DNA from 2 places in the Nonomuraea sp. NPDC000554 genome. Region 1 is predicted to be linked to the other one. Evidence: riboswitches for the same ligand, from Rfam matches in the RefSeq annotation. Region 1 holds a riboswitch; the other holds the start of a gene.
The links. A riboswitch is a leader RNA that binds a small molecule or an ion and turns the genes downstream of it on or off. The one in region 1 is predicted to bind thiamine pyrophosphate.

Region 1 (7,019 bases):
GACCTGGACCGCTCGGCGATCGTGTGGACGGCCGAGCGCCGCTCGTCGTCGCTCAGCTTGTCCCAGCGCGAGGCGAGCGTGCTCGCGAACCCGCGCACGATCGTGATCGGGGTCCGCAGCTCGTGGCTGGTGGTGGCCAGGAACAGGTCCTTGGCCTCCTCCAGCGCCTTGGCCGTGGACACGTCCCGGAAGTCGACGACGAGCTCGCCCGTCTCCTCGATGCGCGCGCTGACGACGTCCAGCCAGCGGCCGGTGTCGAGCTGGAAGGTCAGCTTCTCGCCCGGGTCCGGCACGGGGAAGGGCGGGCGCCCGCCGATCACGGAGTCGGCGGACATGGCGGTGATCTCGGCCGCGGCGGGGTTCCAGCGCAGCACCCGCCCGGCTCCGTCGAGCACGGCGATGCCGTCGGCGCTGGCGTCGAAGATCGCCCGCTCGTGTGCGCGCTGCCGGACCGCGTCCTGGTAGGCCATCGCGTTGCCGACGGCGATGCCCGCATGCCCGGCGAGCAGCTCCAGCAGTTCCAGCTCCACGTGGCCCGGTTTGCGCCTGGCGAACAGCGCGTACAGCGCCCCGTAGGGTCGGCCGCCGACGGCGGCCAGGCCGAGCGCGATCGTGTGCAGGCCGCTCAGCTCGGCCCACACCAGCTCGTCGAGCCCCTGCGACTCCAGCATGACGGTCTTGCCCGTGCGTAAGAGCTTGCCGACCAGGCTCGTGTGCAGGTCCGTGACGGTGCCTCTGAGAGAGTCGGGCAGCTGGTACGTGCTGACCAGCCGGAGCAGGTCGCCCTCGATGAGCACGAAGCCGCCCGCGTCGGCGCCGGTCAGCTCGGTCAGGCTGGCGGAGATGCGGTCGAGAACCGCCGGCAGCTCCAGCTCGGCGTTGATGTCGCCCACCACGTCCGTGAGCCTGCGCACCAGCCGGGCGCGGCGAGCCATGCGCTGCCCGGCGGCCTCGTCGGCCTCGGCCAGGTGGTGGACGCACACGTACCCCGCCACCGAGCTGCCCTGCCGCAGCGCGCTGATGTCGACCCGCAGGTCGAGCACGGTGCCGTCGCTCCGGACCCGCTTGGTGCGCAGCGACACCTGCCCGCCCGTCCGCACGCGTTCGAGCACCGCGTTGTGCTCCGCCGTCAGCTCGCCCGGGACGATCGGCACCCTGCGGCCGAGCACCTCCTCGGCGGTCCAGCCGAAGAGCCGCTCCGCGGCGAGGTTCCAGACGAGGACGGTCTGGTCCCTGTCGAGCGCGACCACCGCGTTGGGCGAACTGGCGAGTACCGCACTTGCCGTTTCCTGGTCACTACTGGCCCTGTAGTCCCCCACACCTCCATAGTGCCTGTGGCGTCGTGCCGCCGACGGGCGATCCGTCCGATACGCTGCGGTCACGGCTTTCCGAGGAGGGTGAGGGTATGTCGAGCAATGACCTCGATGCCCTGTTGCGGGTTACCTCCTCCACCTATCGCGGAGAGGCGCCACCCGACATCGCGCTCGGCACCTACGACGGCGCCGTCGGCAGGCTGGTGCTGGCCGTGACGGGCAAGGGCCTCGCGGCGTGCAGCTTCGAGCCGGAGGACCGGGTGTTCGAGCAGATCATCCGGCATGTCGGTACGTTCGTCGGCCCCGATCCCGGCAGGCTCGACCCGGTGCGCAGGGAGCTCGACGCGTACTTCTCGGGTCGGCTGCGCACCTTCGCCACGCCGGTCGATCTGGCGCTGGCCACGCCCTTCGCGCGTACGGTCCTGCAGAAGACGATGGCGGTGCCGTACGGCACGACCACGACCCTGGAGGAGATCGGCGAGCGCATCGGCAGGCCGCGCGCGCTGCGCGCGGTCGGCAACGCGCTCGGCGCCAACCCCGTCTGCGTGATCGTGCCGTGCCACCGGGTCGTGCACGCCGACGGCGGGCTCGGCGACTACGCGGGGGGCGTGGCCGCCAAGCAGCACCTGCTCAACGTCGAGCGGCGCGCCTCAGCAGCCCGATGAGCAGCGTCACGAGCGCGGCCACCACCGCCGCGCCGAGCGCCCCGTTCATCCAGGGCTGCCTGGTGAAGCCGATGGCCTCGCGCGCCGACACCCAGAACGCGTCCCACCCCTTCACGGTGGGGGTCGAGGTGGTCAGCCAGTAGGCGACGAAGCCGAGCGCCCAGGGCGCCACCATGGACCACCGCGCAGGGGCGTCCTCGGCGGTGTTCCACCAGGTCGAGCCGCCGAGCAGGAAGTAGTCGACGGCGAGCACCGCGAACATCGGCACGAAGACGGCGCCGATCACGCCCAGGAACGCCCCGTACGAGGTCACGTCCACGACCAGGGCGATGGCGACCGTGATCACGCCGATGGCGGTGGAGAAGATCCGCCGGTCCACCCTGGGCATGAGGTTCTGCAGGGAGATGGTGGTCGAGTAGACGTTGGCGAAGGACTGGTCGGTCTCGCGTAGCACCAGGATGCCGAAGAAGAGCGCGCCGAGCGGCGCCGCGATGAACGGCTCGAAGACGGCGGTGCTGTCCTGGAAGACCGCGCCGGCCCCGGCGATGGCCACCGCGTAGACACCGAGGCCGAGGCAGGCCACCTGGGCCAGGGTGTAGCCGCCGACCACGCCGGTGAACGCGGCGCGGCTGGAGCGGGAGTGCCTGGCGAAGTCGGCCGCCATCGGCACCCACGAGACCGACAGCGCGATCACGTAGTCGACGGCAGGGGCGAAGGCCGTCCAGGACCCGCCGGTCTGCGGCTGCGCCTTGCTCAGGAAGACCACGGCGAACCAGACCAGCGCCACGATCACGCCGGCCGTGACGTACCTACGCAGCAGCCTGATCGCGCCGAGCGGCCAGATCGTCAGCGCGGTGGTCAGCACGCCCGCGGCGATCACCCACACCTGGTAGGGCACGGCGGTCCCGAAGATCGCCGTGGCGGCCTTGGCGATCACCCACAGCTCGAACGCCCCCCAGCCGAGCATCTGGACGATGTTCAGCACGGTCGGGACGTAGGAGATCCGCGTCCCGAACAGGCCGCGGAGCAGCACCATCGCGGGCCGGCCCGTCTGCGTGCCCGGCACCGCCGCCAGGCCCACCATGGCCGTGCCGATCAGGCTGCCGACGACCGTCGCCACGAGCGCCGCGGTGAGGCTGAGCGGCGTGCCCTGGAGCGGGTCGAGCAGGAACAGCGCGCCGGAGAAGCCGAGGAGGCTGACCCCGAGGTTGGCCCAGAGCGCGCCCTGGTCGAGCACGCCGAGAGTCTTCGGGGGAGCCTCGTCGAGGGTCAGCGGAACTTCGTTGACGCCATGCGTCATCGCACACTCCCTACGCCGGCATTACCCGGACAGGTTCATGCGGTCGGCAGCAGCGGTAGCTGCCCTCTCAGCCTGGTTGCCCCAAGCTCCCGCGGGGGTTGGTCGCAAAGCCGGGATCATCCCAGCTCGCGCCCCCATGATGCACTATTCGCCCGCATTCAACTACCCCGCCCCGGCTACTCCCCGGTTGCTCGGTTGGACGTTCGCCGAAGGACACGGTGCTGGGCACGTCGTCGGCCAGTGGGACCAGATGTCGGCATTTTCCGCGATCTCCGAAATGTGACGCCTGATCCGGTTAGGCTCCGATGATCTTCAACAGCCCCAGCCAAGGAGTCGCCCGCGTGACGATCCGAATCCTCGCCACCGCATTGCTCGCCGCCTCGACCACGCTCCTCGCGAGCACCCCCGCCGGCGCGACCGCGGTCGACTACACCGGCAAGGACCCGTACAAGACGGGCTGCGCCCGCTCCTCCCGCGTGATCAAGACAGCGGACCTGCTCACCTACGTCAACAACGAGGACGTCGGCGACGTCACGCTCATGTGGTCGCGCACCTGTAAGGCGGCCTGGGGCGTGATCAAGGTTTCCCCGGAGGCGACCGGCGCCATCCTGCTCGCCACCGATCTCAAGGAGAAGGGGAAGACGTCCTACCGCAGGTATACGGCGGGCAAGGGCGGACGGCACTGGGGGCCGATGTTGGCGGTGGCCTCCGGGAGATGCGTGTACGCCTGGGCCGAGGCGTCAACCGGCCGCACCGTGAAGGACTCCGGGCACGGGAAGACCGCGATGGCGTGCCCCGGGACTGCCCGGTAAGCCCTACCCGGCCTTTCACGCCCGCGGCGGTTCGGGTGGGACCGGCCGCACCGCGGCTACCGTACGGGGACGGCGAGCTCGCGGCCGCGGTAGAAGCCTTCCCGCTCCGCGACGACGTAGGGGGCCATGGCCTCACGTCGACGCGTCTCGGCCTCGGAGGTCCGCCAGGAGTCGCACTCTTCCTTGGTGTCCCACAACGACACCCCGGTGATCTCCTGCTCGTCCTCGGACCAGTACGCGTAGGCGTGGCGCAGACCCTGCGGGTACGGGCTCGGGCGCCACGCCCTTTCGAACTCCTCCAACGTGCCCGGCTTGATGCGGCGCGTCGTCACCCAGACGAAGTGCTCCCTCATCGCAGCCTCCCCCGGAACTCCGATTCGGCTTGATGCGCTCTCTCCATCCACCATAGTTCGCTGCCGGGCCCTCCCCCGGTCCTCGATCGCTCCCGGCCCTGTGGGCACTATTGCCCCGCCGCCCAGAAAGCTGAGGCTCTGCCACAATCCGTCGGCATGAAGATCACGCGTAGCCGAACGGTAGTGATCGCTTGCGTGCTCGGGCTGGCGGCGTGCACGGCCGAACCATCACCGGTGGTCGGCCCGCCGGCTTCAGCAGGCCAACCGAAGACGTCCGCGTCGAGCGCGGCACCGCAGTCGTCCCCGACGGCCTCTCTGGTTTCGACGCCTGAATGGCAGTCGGTGGAGCCGGACGGTGAGCAGTACGCCACCGCTCTGAACGATGTGGCGGCGACGGGTCCAGACACCGCCTGGGCGGTCGGTCATCACGCCGGCGCGGAGGACGAGTCTCCCCGGGGAGTTCTGGTGCGCATGGACGGCCTGCGATGGCGGGCCGAGCAGAACATCTGGGGTCGCATCTCCGGCGCGCTCAGCTCGGAGTTGAGAGCAGTGGACGCCGACGACTCCGGCAACGCCTGGGTCGTCGGCAGCGTCGATGCCATGGGTGAAGACGGCCCGGATCTCAAACGGTTCCCCATGGCCTTGCGCTGGGACGGCCGAAACTGGGAGATACACACGCCCTTCAAAGACGCCTGGGACCTGCACACGTCCTTCAAAGACCGCAAGGATCATTGGCTGACCGACCGACTGACCGACGTCGCCGTGGACGGCCGGCGAGCGGCTCTGATCGGGCTGCGCGGCCTGGAGTCCGCGGGTGCGATCAGCTCGCCCATCCTGTTGACCTGGAACGGCAGGCGTTTCAGCAGACGGGAGTATCGGCGTGGAGGCAGGTTCAACGCCGTGGACGCCGGAGCGGGGCACATCTGGATCGCGGGCATGTCGTCCAGCGGCCGATGCACGGACTCGCACCCGGCGATCTGGCACAGCGCGTCCCCCGGTGGCGCGCCGACGCAGATGAGGCTGCCCTGGCTGGGACGCGGCTCGTTGCGGCATATCTGGCAGAACGGCCCGTCCGACGTGTGGGCGGTGGGCGAGACCGGCACCCGGTGGGCCTGCGACCAGGACGGTCCGGGCGGACCGCTGGTCCTGCACTGGAATGGAACCTCCTGGAAGAAGATCAAGCTGCCCCGGTGGAAGGTGACGCTGCAGAGCGTCACCGCCTTCGCCGCTGACGACGTGTGGGTGGCCGGTGTCGAGTACGGCGGCGACGATGAACCCACGCGGGTCACGTTGCTGCACTACAACGGACGACGATGGACCCGCGACTACCGCGGCGTCGCCGGCGGGGTCTGCGGTGACGGCTTCACGATCACTCGTGTCCCCGCCCCCTCCCGTCTCCTGCTGGCCGGGAGGGCGGGCTGCGGGGACGACGAGAAACCCTCCCTCCACGTCCGCCGTTGATCCCGCCCCGGAGGGTCGAAGCGGAAGGCCGGCCCAGGCCGCTCCTTGATCTGAAGGGGCGACCAAGATCTTCAGGACACCAGAGGCCGGTACATGTACGGGGTGGTGGTGGTCAGCTGCGCGAACCCGAGCCGCAGCAGGATCGGACGGCTCTCGCTGGACGCGTCGACCTGGAGGTAGCGGTAGCCGCGCTCGGCCGCGATGCGGGCACGGTACGCGATCAGCGCCCGGTAGACGCCCCGCCCGCGCCAGGCCGCCACGGTGCCGCCACCCCAGAGCCCGGCGAAGTCGACGCTGGGTTCCAGCTCGACCCTGGCCCCGCTCACCGGCACGTCACCGGCCATCGCGACGACCGCCGCGAGGGACTCCGGCCGCTCGGCGAGCCGGGCGAGCAGCTCCTCCCTGAGCCCCGGGGCCGACTCGCCGAACGCCCGGTCGTGGGCGTCCATCAGCAGATCCACGCCGGCCTCGTCCTCGACGGGACGCAGGTGCACGCCCTCGGGCGGCCGGGCGTCCGTGGGCACGTCGCCGACCCGGGCGACCATCAGGGACTCCTCCGGCTCCGCCGTGAAGCCGGCCGCCAGCAGGCGTTTCGCCAGGTCGTCCGGGCGGTCGTGGGCGTACAGCTTCCACTCGAACGCGCGGTTCAGGGAGGTGAAATGCCGCACCTGTTCCGCTATCGCCGCGTCGGCGGTGGACTCGTCCAGATCAGACCAGAGCACGCCGTTCCAGCCGCCCTCGGCTGCCGCGCGCACCACGCGACCTGCCCGCTCGCCCTGCCCTGCCCGCACCTGGCGGTCGAAGGCCGCCAGCACCTCATCTCGGTTCACCGGCCCACCCCAGCACCGCGTACCGGCGCCGGGCAACCGGTTTTCAGACCGAGGCCGCTACCAGTGGCCACACCCAGCCTCATCATCACGTCGAGCGCTCAAAGGAGTTCCCGAAGCCGCTCAGCCGTGATCCCGGCCTGCCGAACGATGGAGGCTAGCGTGCCCACGGCCATACTGTCGTGAAGCGGCACGATGGCCGTGCGCGTCTCTTACTCGCCGACCTGTCGAAGCTTGCCATGGCTTCCCTTGACGCTGACCACCTCGAAGCCGCATTTCTCCAATGCT
Region 2 (7,019 bases), on a different contig from region 1:
TGCCGGGGCGCTCGTAGGAGCCTTCGTACCTGGACAGGTCGAGAGCCAGGGTCGGGTCGGGCTCCGGCAGGTCGGGGATCGTGACCACGCCGAGGTCGGCCAGGATTTCGTTGAACACCTTCCGGTAGAAGCTGTCGCGCGGCCCGGCGTTCGCCAGCATCGAGACGGCGATGTTCGATTCCGGCAGGATCCGCAGGCGGGCGCTCTGGCTGACCGCACTGCCGTCGTGGGCGTAGACGGTTTGGCCGTGCCAATCGCACACGATGAGGCCGAGCGCCCATTCCGGCCCGAACATGTACGGGTCAGGTATGGGGACCCGCGACTCCGTCATCTCGCGGATGATGCCGGGTGAGACGATTCTGGTCCCGTTCGGCGCCTTTCCTTCGTTGAGGAAGACGTACGCCATCGTGAGCAGTTCCCGGGCTGTCGTGTTGACGTTGCCTCCGGGGCCGAAGGAGCGCGGCAGGTGACCCAGCGGTGAGAGGATGGGCCCCTCTTCGAGGGATCGGATCAGGTATCCGGTCGCGGCCCGGTTCTGGTCCGCGTGCTCACGCCGGCTGCTCGTCGAGGTCAGTCCCAAGGGGTCGAACAGGCGGTCCTTCATGATGTCGTCCCACCGCTTGCCGTCGGTCACCTCCATGATGCGGGCGAGGATCGCGTAGCCCAGGGCCGCGCTGTAGCCGTGAGTGTGGCCCAAGGGGTGGACCTGGCATGCGCCGGCGATGTTCTCCACCATGCGCTTGTACACGTCGTCGTCCTCGCCTGGATCTCCGTAGCTCTCCTCGATGCCGTTGGTGTGGTTGAGGAGATGGCGGGGTGTGACCTTGGCGCTGACGTCGGGGTCGGCGACCCGGAAATCAGGAAGGTAGGTCCGCACCGGCTCGTCCAGGGCGACTTTCCCCTCGTCGACGAGCTGCATGAAGGCGAGGGCGGTCCATGTCTTGGACACGGAGCCGCACTGGTAGATGGTGTCGGTCCTCGCGGGCTCCCGCGTGGAGATGTTCTTGACGCCGACGGCGAAGTCGGTGATCTCTCCGTCGCGGAGGACGCCGATCGCGGCGCTCGGGATCCGGTATTCCGCGAGCAGTTCGGAGACGCGAGCCCGCATCCGGGTCACATCCAATGCTCTTGCCATAAGGGGTTCCTCGTCTCGCCCGTTCCTTTCCAAGCGGGAAAAGGCTACGTTGCATTTCAAGCCTCGTCAACGAAAAGCCCTAACGGAGCCACTGAAATCCTGGGCTTTCTCGTCAATCGTTGCAACAGCATTGTTGATAAATGCAATCCACGCCAACCAGCCGTTGCAATGTACTGTTGGTGAACGCACCCGTGAACCCCGAACCGACAGGAGGGCGAGCCGATGCCCGGAGGCAGGCTGACCCACGAGCATCGCCGGCAGATCGCGATCTGGCTGGCCGAAGGGCTGGGATACGCCGAGATCGCCAGGCGGCTGGGCAGGCCCACGTCCACGATCAGCCGCGAAGTGGCACGCAACAGCGCGCCCGGCGGCTACCTGGCCGACCGCGCCCAGCAGGCCGCCGGGCAGCGCGCCCGCCGCAGACCAGTTCAGGCCACGGAGCCACCGGTCGACGGGCGGCCGGCCGAGTCCGTGCGCGGTTTCGTGGAGCAGTTCGCGACGCTGCTGGTCGGAACCGGCCTTTCCCGGATGCCCGCTCGCGTGTTCGTCTGCCTGCTCACCTCCGACTCCGGGGGCCTGACGTCCGCCGAGCTCGTACGCCAGCTGCAGGTCAGCCCGGCGTCGGTGTCCAAGGCCATCGGCTACCTCGAGGGGATCGAGCTGGTCAGGCGCACACAGGGTTCCGGCCGCCGCGAGCGGTACGTCATCGACGACGACGTCTGGCTCCGGGCGTTCAAAGCCGACACCGGGGCACACGCCGAGGTCGCGGAGGCCGCGCGGCACGGGATCGACATCTTCGGCGTCGGCACGCCCGCCGGCACCCGGCTGGGCCAGATGGCTCGGTTCTTCACCTGGATCAGCGAGCAGATGAACGACAGCGGCCTGACCGACGCCGTCATGCACGACGCGCTGACAGTGCTGGCCGCGCTGGTGTACGCCGCTCGGCCACTCACCATGGACGAACTCGCCACGGCACTGGGCTGGCCCATCCAGCGGGCGGCCGACGCCCTGGACGCGATCGGCCGTCGTCCGATCCTCTCCGACCCGCTCACCGTGGAGCAGGTCGGGCGCGGCGCGTACGCCGTCACCCCGAGGTCTGACCGCCTGAGCTCCGCGCAACGCGACGCACTGATCGTCAGTCCGTGCTCGACCCGAGGGAGTCGAAAATGACGAGGCCGGACAGACGTCGCAACCGCGATCCCTCCGGCCACACCCGCGCGGCGGCCGCGCCTCGTTCGGTGCGAGGGCGGACTTGCTTCACGGTCCTCCACGATTCAGCGCGGAAGGACCACCATCCACTCCCTGGTCGGTATCACGGCGGATCCGCGTCAGCGGAAGTCGTCCGCGTGCTCTTCCGCCCACGAGCGGAACGTCCGCGCCGGGCGGCCGAGCAGCCGTTCCACGGTGTCGGTCACCCGCTCGGGCGAGTCCACGAACCCCGCCCACGCCTTCAGCCTGGCCGCCACGAACTCGGCGTCCCCCCAGGCCGCCGTCAGTTGCTCGCGCGCGGTCTCCGGCGGCAGGTCCTCCCATCGCACCTCGCGCCCGATCGCCTCGCCGATGATCCGCACCTGCTCGGCATGGGTGAGGGACTCGGGGCCTGTGAGCACGTATCCGGCCCTGTCGTGCCCGGCGGAGGTGAGGACGTGGACGGCGACGGCCGCGATGTCGCGCTCGTGGATCAGCGACCTGGACGCCTGCCCGTACGGCCACCGCACGACCCCCTGCCTGACCTGGTCGGCCCAGCCGAGCGTGTTGGTGGCGAAGTCGATGGGCCGCAGGAACGTCCATCTCAATCCGGACTTTCGGATCTGCCGCTCGATCTCCTGGTGGAAGATCGTGGGCTGCTCACCGTCCTCGAGGTCGGGGACGTCGGTCGACAGGTACACGACGCGTCGGGCGTGCCGGGCAATCGCGTCCACCACGCCCGGTTGCACGGGAAGCCGCGGCCACATCAGGTAGACGCTCTCCACGTCGCGCAGCGCGGGCTCCAGCGTCGACGGGGACGACAGGTCGCCACGCGCCACCTCCACCCCTTCGGGAAGCGCGGCCCTGCCGGGGTCGCGCACCAGCGCGCGCACCTCGAGCCCCGCCTCGGCCAGCGAGGAGACGACGTGTCTGCCGACGCTTCCGGTCGCACCGGTCACCAGGATCTTGCTCATCCTGCGACCATAGAACCTCAAGCCGACTTGAGGTCAACCGCGGTCTGCTACTGTCGGTCGCGACGCGGGGTGCCCGGAGAACCGGGCTGAGATCACACCCGTAGAACCTGATCTAGTTCGTACTAGCGAAGGGACGTCGCATGTTCTGCGAGGAGATCTGGGCGCGCACGGCCAAACTGCTCGACGCGATCCACAGCCATCCGTTCAACGCCGCCCTCGGCGACGGCACCCTCGACAGGGACCGTTTCGCGTTCTACATCGTGCAGGACGGCCGCTACCTGGTGGCGTACGCCAAGGTGCTCGCGACGGCCTCGGTGCGCGCCACCGACCCCGCCGACGCTGCGTTCTTCGCCGGCAGCGCGCACACGGCGCTCGCCGTCGAGCGCGCCCTGCACACCGGCTACCTCGAGAAGTTCGGGCTGCAGGCCGACGAGGTGGCGGGCGTCGCCACCTCGCCGACCTGCCTGGCCTACGCGTCGTTCCTCCAGGCCACGGCGCTCGCCGCGCCCCTGCCCGTGCTCGCCGCCGCGGTGCTGCCGTGCTTCTGGGTGTACCAGGACGTCGGCGCGGCGCTGCTGGAACGCACGGCGGGTCGGCGCGACCATCCGTACCAGGCGTGGATCGCCACCTACTCCGACGCGGACTTCGCCGCCTCGGTGCAGCAGGCCAGAGCGATCGTCGACCGGCTGGCCGCCTCCGCCGACCCCGCGACACGCGAGGCGATGGCGGAGGCGTTCTGCCGGGCCACCGAGTACGAGTGGATGTTCTGGGACAGCGCGTGGCGGCTCGAAACCTGGCCCACGGCCCGCTGGCTCGGATAACTGTCGAGACGACGTCAGCCAACTCCTGCCGCTGCGGGACAAGATCCCGCCGATCCGCGGCCTGCGCGGTCACCGCGGCGGCTGTACGCCTTCGGACCTCACTTTGACAACCTCAGCTATTCTGCCAGGCGTTCTGCAAGTCGGTCGCGGATCCTCGTGGCGGCAGCGATGCGCTCGTCGAGGGCGGCCAGCCGGGCGCGAGCCTTCTCCAGCGCGAAGTGGCAGATCGGGCTGCCAGGCTGGGTGAAGTCGGCGGGCACCTCCCGGTCCAGCAGGTCGACGAAGGTCTGCACGTCGGTGAGGGTGAAGCCGAGGTTGAGCAGCTCCCGGATGTGGCGCACACGCTGCACGGCGCGCTCGTCGTAGTCGCGGTACCCGGCCGGGGACCGCCGTGGCTCCAGCAGCCCGTGCTGTTGGTACCAGCGCAGCGCCCGAGGGGTAGTGCCCGCGGCACGGGCGGCTTCTGCGATCCGCATGCCCCCCATGGTCACACACGGACGATGAGACCGCCGACGTAGCGTCCGGCCAGGAGGTCGATGAGCGCCTGCGGCGCGCTGTCCAAGCCTTCGACAACCGTGCACGGCTCGCGTAGCCCCAGCTTGCGCCACTCTTCGCGCAGGTGGGGATGGTCGGCCGCGGTGAACCCACGCAGGGTGATGCGCTTGCCGATCAGCGTCATCACGTCGAGCTCCACGGCGGCCGGGTCACCGCCGAGCTGGTGGGCCAGCGCTCCGCACAGCGCGATCCTGGCCCCTGGCCTGGCCAGCTGGACGGCCTCGCGTAGCTGGTGCCCGCCGACGGTGTCGAGCACCGCGTCCACTCCGTCGGGCGCCACATCGGCCATGCTGCCTGTGTGCCGGTCGTAGACGGCGTCGTAGCCGAGGTGGGCGGCGCGGTCGGGGGAGCCGGTGCTACCCACCACGCGGACCGCGCCCAGCAGGCGGGCGATGGGAGAGGCGATGCTGCCGACCGCGCCTGCCGCCCCCGTCACCAGGACTGTGTCGCCTGGCTGTACCTCTGCCGCGGCGCGCAAGCCCACGTAGGTGGTCAAGCCCTGTCCGAGGTGGCGCATCGCCTCCTCAGCGGAGGAGACCGGCTCGATCCGCTGGTAGGCGTCGACGACGGCGTATTCACGCCAGCCACGGCCGTGCCGCACCCAGTCACCGGGAGCCAGATCGGGATCGGTGGAGGCCACCACCTCGCCCACCGCAGGCCCGTACATGACCTCGCCCACCTGGTAGGCGGGCATCGGCGCCGCGGAACCACTCATGAGCGTGCGCATGGCGGCGGTGACGGCCATCCATCGGTTGCGCACCACCACCGGGCCGCTGATCGGGGACCGGGTCAGCTGGAAGAGGTTGAGCGTGACCGGCCGGCCAGTGGGGACGTGGGTGTCGAGGCGGACCTCGCGCGAGTCGAAAGCCACGCGCCGATCGTCGACCTTGACGCAGGCGTCAAGGTCAAGCCCAGCACTTCCCAAGCGTTGGAAAGCGGATCCGACAGCGCCGTCGCGGGGTGGCCCCCCGCTTATGGAACTCCGGCGTGACAGCGTCCAGGACCGACTCCTCATCGAACTCACGTGGACGTCCTGGGCGCGGAGAGGCGGCCTGTTGAGTTACCAGTTTCTATCGAGAGGTGGCCGCAGTCGTGGAACGGGCCAGGCGGCTGGCGGGCGCGGATCGCCGCGAGCAGGTGCTGAAGATCGCCGCAGCGGAGTTCGCGGCGCACGGGCTGCACGGGGTGTCCGCCGAGGTGATCGCTCGGAAGGCGGGCATCACGCACGCCTATGTCTTCCGCCTCTTCGGTACGAAGAAGCGACTGTTCCTTGAGGTCGTCCGCCGTGCCTTCGCCGCCATGGCCGGCGGCCTCGCCGAGGCCGCCGGTCCGGCCACGGGCCTGGAGGCGCTTGCGGCGATGGGGCGGCGTTACGACGCCGGCCCGGCCGACCGCACCCTGCTGCTGCTTCAGTTGCAGGCGTTCGCCGCGTGCGGCGACGCCGAGGTGCGCGCGGCGGTGCGGGTGAGCTTCGGCGAGTTGAGCCGAGTCCCGGACAACGGTCGCCGGCCGTCTGCTGGTGCCCACGCTGATGTTCATCGCCCTGATCGTCGCGGTGGTGGGCGGCCTCGGGGCGCCGCTGATCACCGCGGTGGCGGGTGAGTTCGGCGTCTCGCTGGCCGCGGCGCAGTGGACGCTCACCGCCCCGCTGCTGGTGGGCGCGATCGCCACCCCGGTCCTCGGGCGTCTTGGCACCGGGCCGCGCCGGCGTCAGGTCATCCTCGCCACCCTCGCCACGGTAGTGGCCGGCAGCCTGCTGACCGTGGTGCCGCCGTCGTTCGGCTGGTTGCCGGCCGGGCGGGTGGCCCAGGGCGCCGGCCTGGGCCTGACCGCGCTGATGATGGGCGTCTGGCGATCAGCCAGACCACCCTGTGGACCGGGAACCCGGCGCTCGCCTGCGTCCTGCCGCCGCCTGGGCCGGGGCGGCCTCGATGGCGGTGACGATGGTGGTCAGCCTGGTGCTGCGGCGTACCACCCAGGCGCGTCCGCGCTGATGGCGGCCTGTTGGCAGTGGTCGCCCTCCGCAGCCGGGTCCGAGCGCCCATCGTCGGATGGCTCGGTCATCAGCGCGAGTCCGCCGCGAGGTAGTCCTCGACGTCCCGCGTGACCTCCTCCTCGACCAGGTCGTTGTTGACGGCGATCGCGGCCGCCGATCCCATGCCGGCCGCGGTGACCACCTGCGCCCGCGGATTGACGACGTTGCCCGCCGCCCACACCCCCGGCACGCTGGTGCGGCCAGAGGGGTCGGTGCGCACCCAGCCGTTCTCGTCCCGCTCGCAGCCGAGGCCGGTCAGCAGGGCGTCGCGGGGGACCATGTGCGGGAAGACGAACACCGCGCTGCGCGGC

Region 2: it holds a riboswitch for thiamine pyrophosphate, as region 1 does, so the genes downstream of both, tenA (thiaminase II) here and ABT294_RS30660 (purine-cytosine permease family protein) in region 1, are expected to answer to the same signal.

What each region holds. Positions count from the first base shown of each region.
Region 1 covers NZ_JBEPDC010000018.1:100,876-107,894, reverse strand. Annotated here, with positions in the region: gene ABT294_RS30670 (sensor histidine kinase) at 1-1,319, opposite strand, end outside; gene ABT294_RS30665 (methylated-DNA--[protein]-cysteine S-methyltransferase) at 1,406-1,978, shown strand; gene ABT294_RS30660 (purine-cytosine permease family protein) at 1,944-3,278, opposite strand; TPP riboswitch at 3,269-3,381, opposite strand; gene ABT294_RS30655 (DUF2690 domain-containing protein) at 3,620-4,090, shown strand; gene ABT294_RS30650 (hypothetical protein) at 4,147-4,443, opposite strand; gene ABT294_RS30645 (hypothetical protein) at 4,915-5,904, shown strand; gene ABT294_RS30640 (GNAT family N-acetyltransferase) at 5,976-6,734, opposite strand.
Region 2 covers NZ_JBEPDC010000014.1:183,437-190,455, forward strand. Annotated here, with positions in the region: gene ABT294_RS26220 (serine hydrolase) at 1-1,135, opposite strand, end outside; gene ABT294_RS26225 (GbsR/MarR family transcriptional regulator) at 1,358-2,305, shown strand; gene ABT294_RS26230 (NmrA family NAD(P)-binding protein) at 2,464-3,297, opposite strand; TPP riboswitch at 3,353-3,448, shown strand; gene tenA (thiaminase II) at 3,438-4,118, shown strand; gene ABT294_RS26240 (MerR family transcriptional regulator) at 4,235-4,594, opposite strand; gene ABT294_RS26245 (zinc-binding dehydrogenase) at 4,606-5,544, opposite strand; gene ABT294_RS26250 (TetR/AcrR family transcriptional regulator) at 5,754-6,275, shown strand; gene ABT294_RS26255 (MFS transporter) at 6,205-6,780, shown strand; gene ABT294_RS26260 (NAD(P)/FAD-dependent oxidoreductase) at 6,737-7,019, opposite strand, start outside.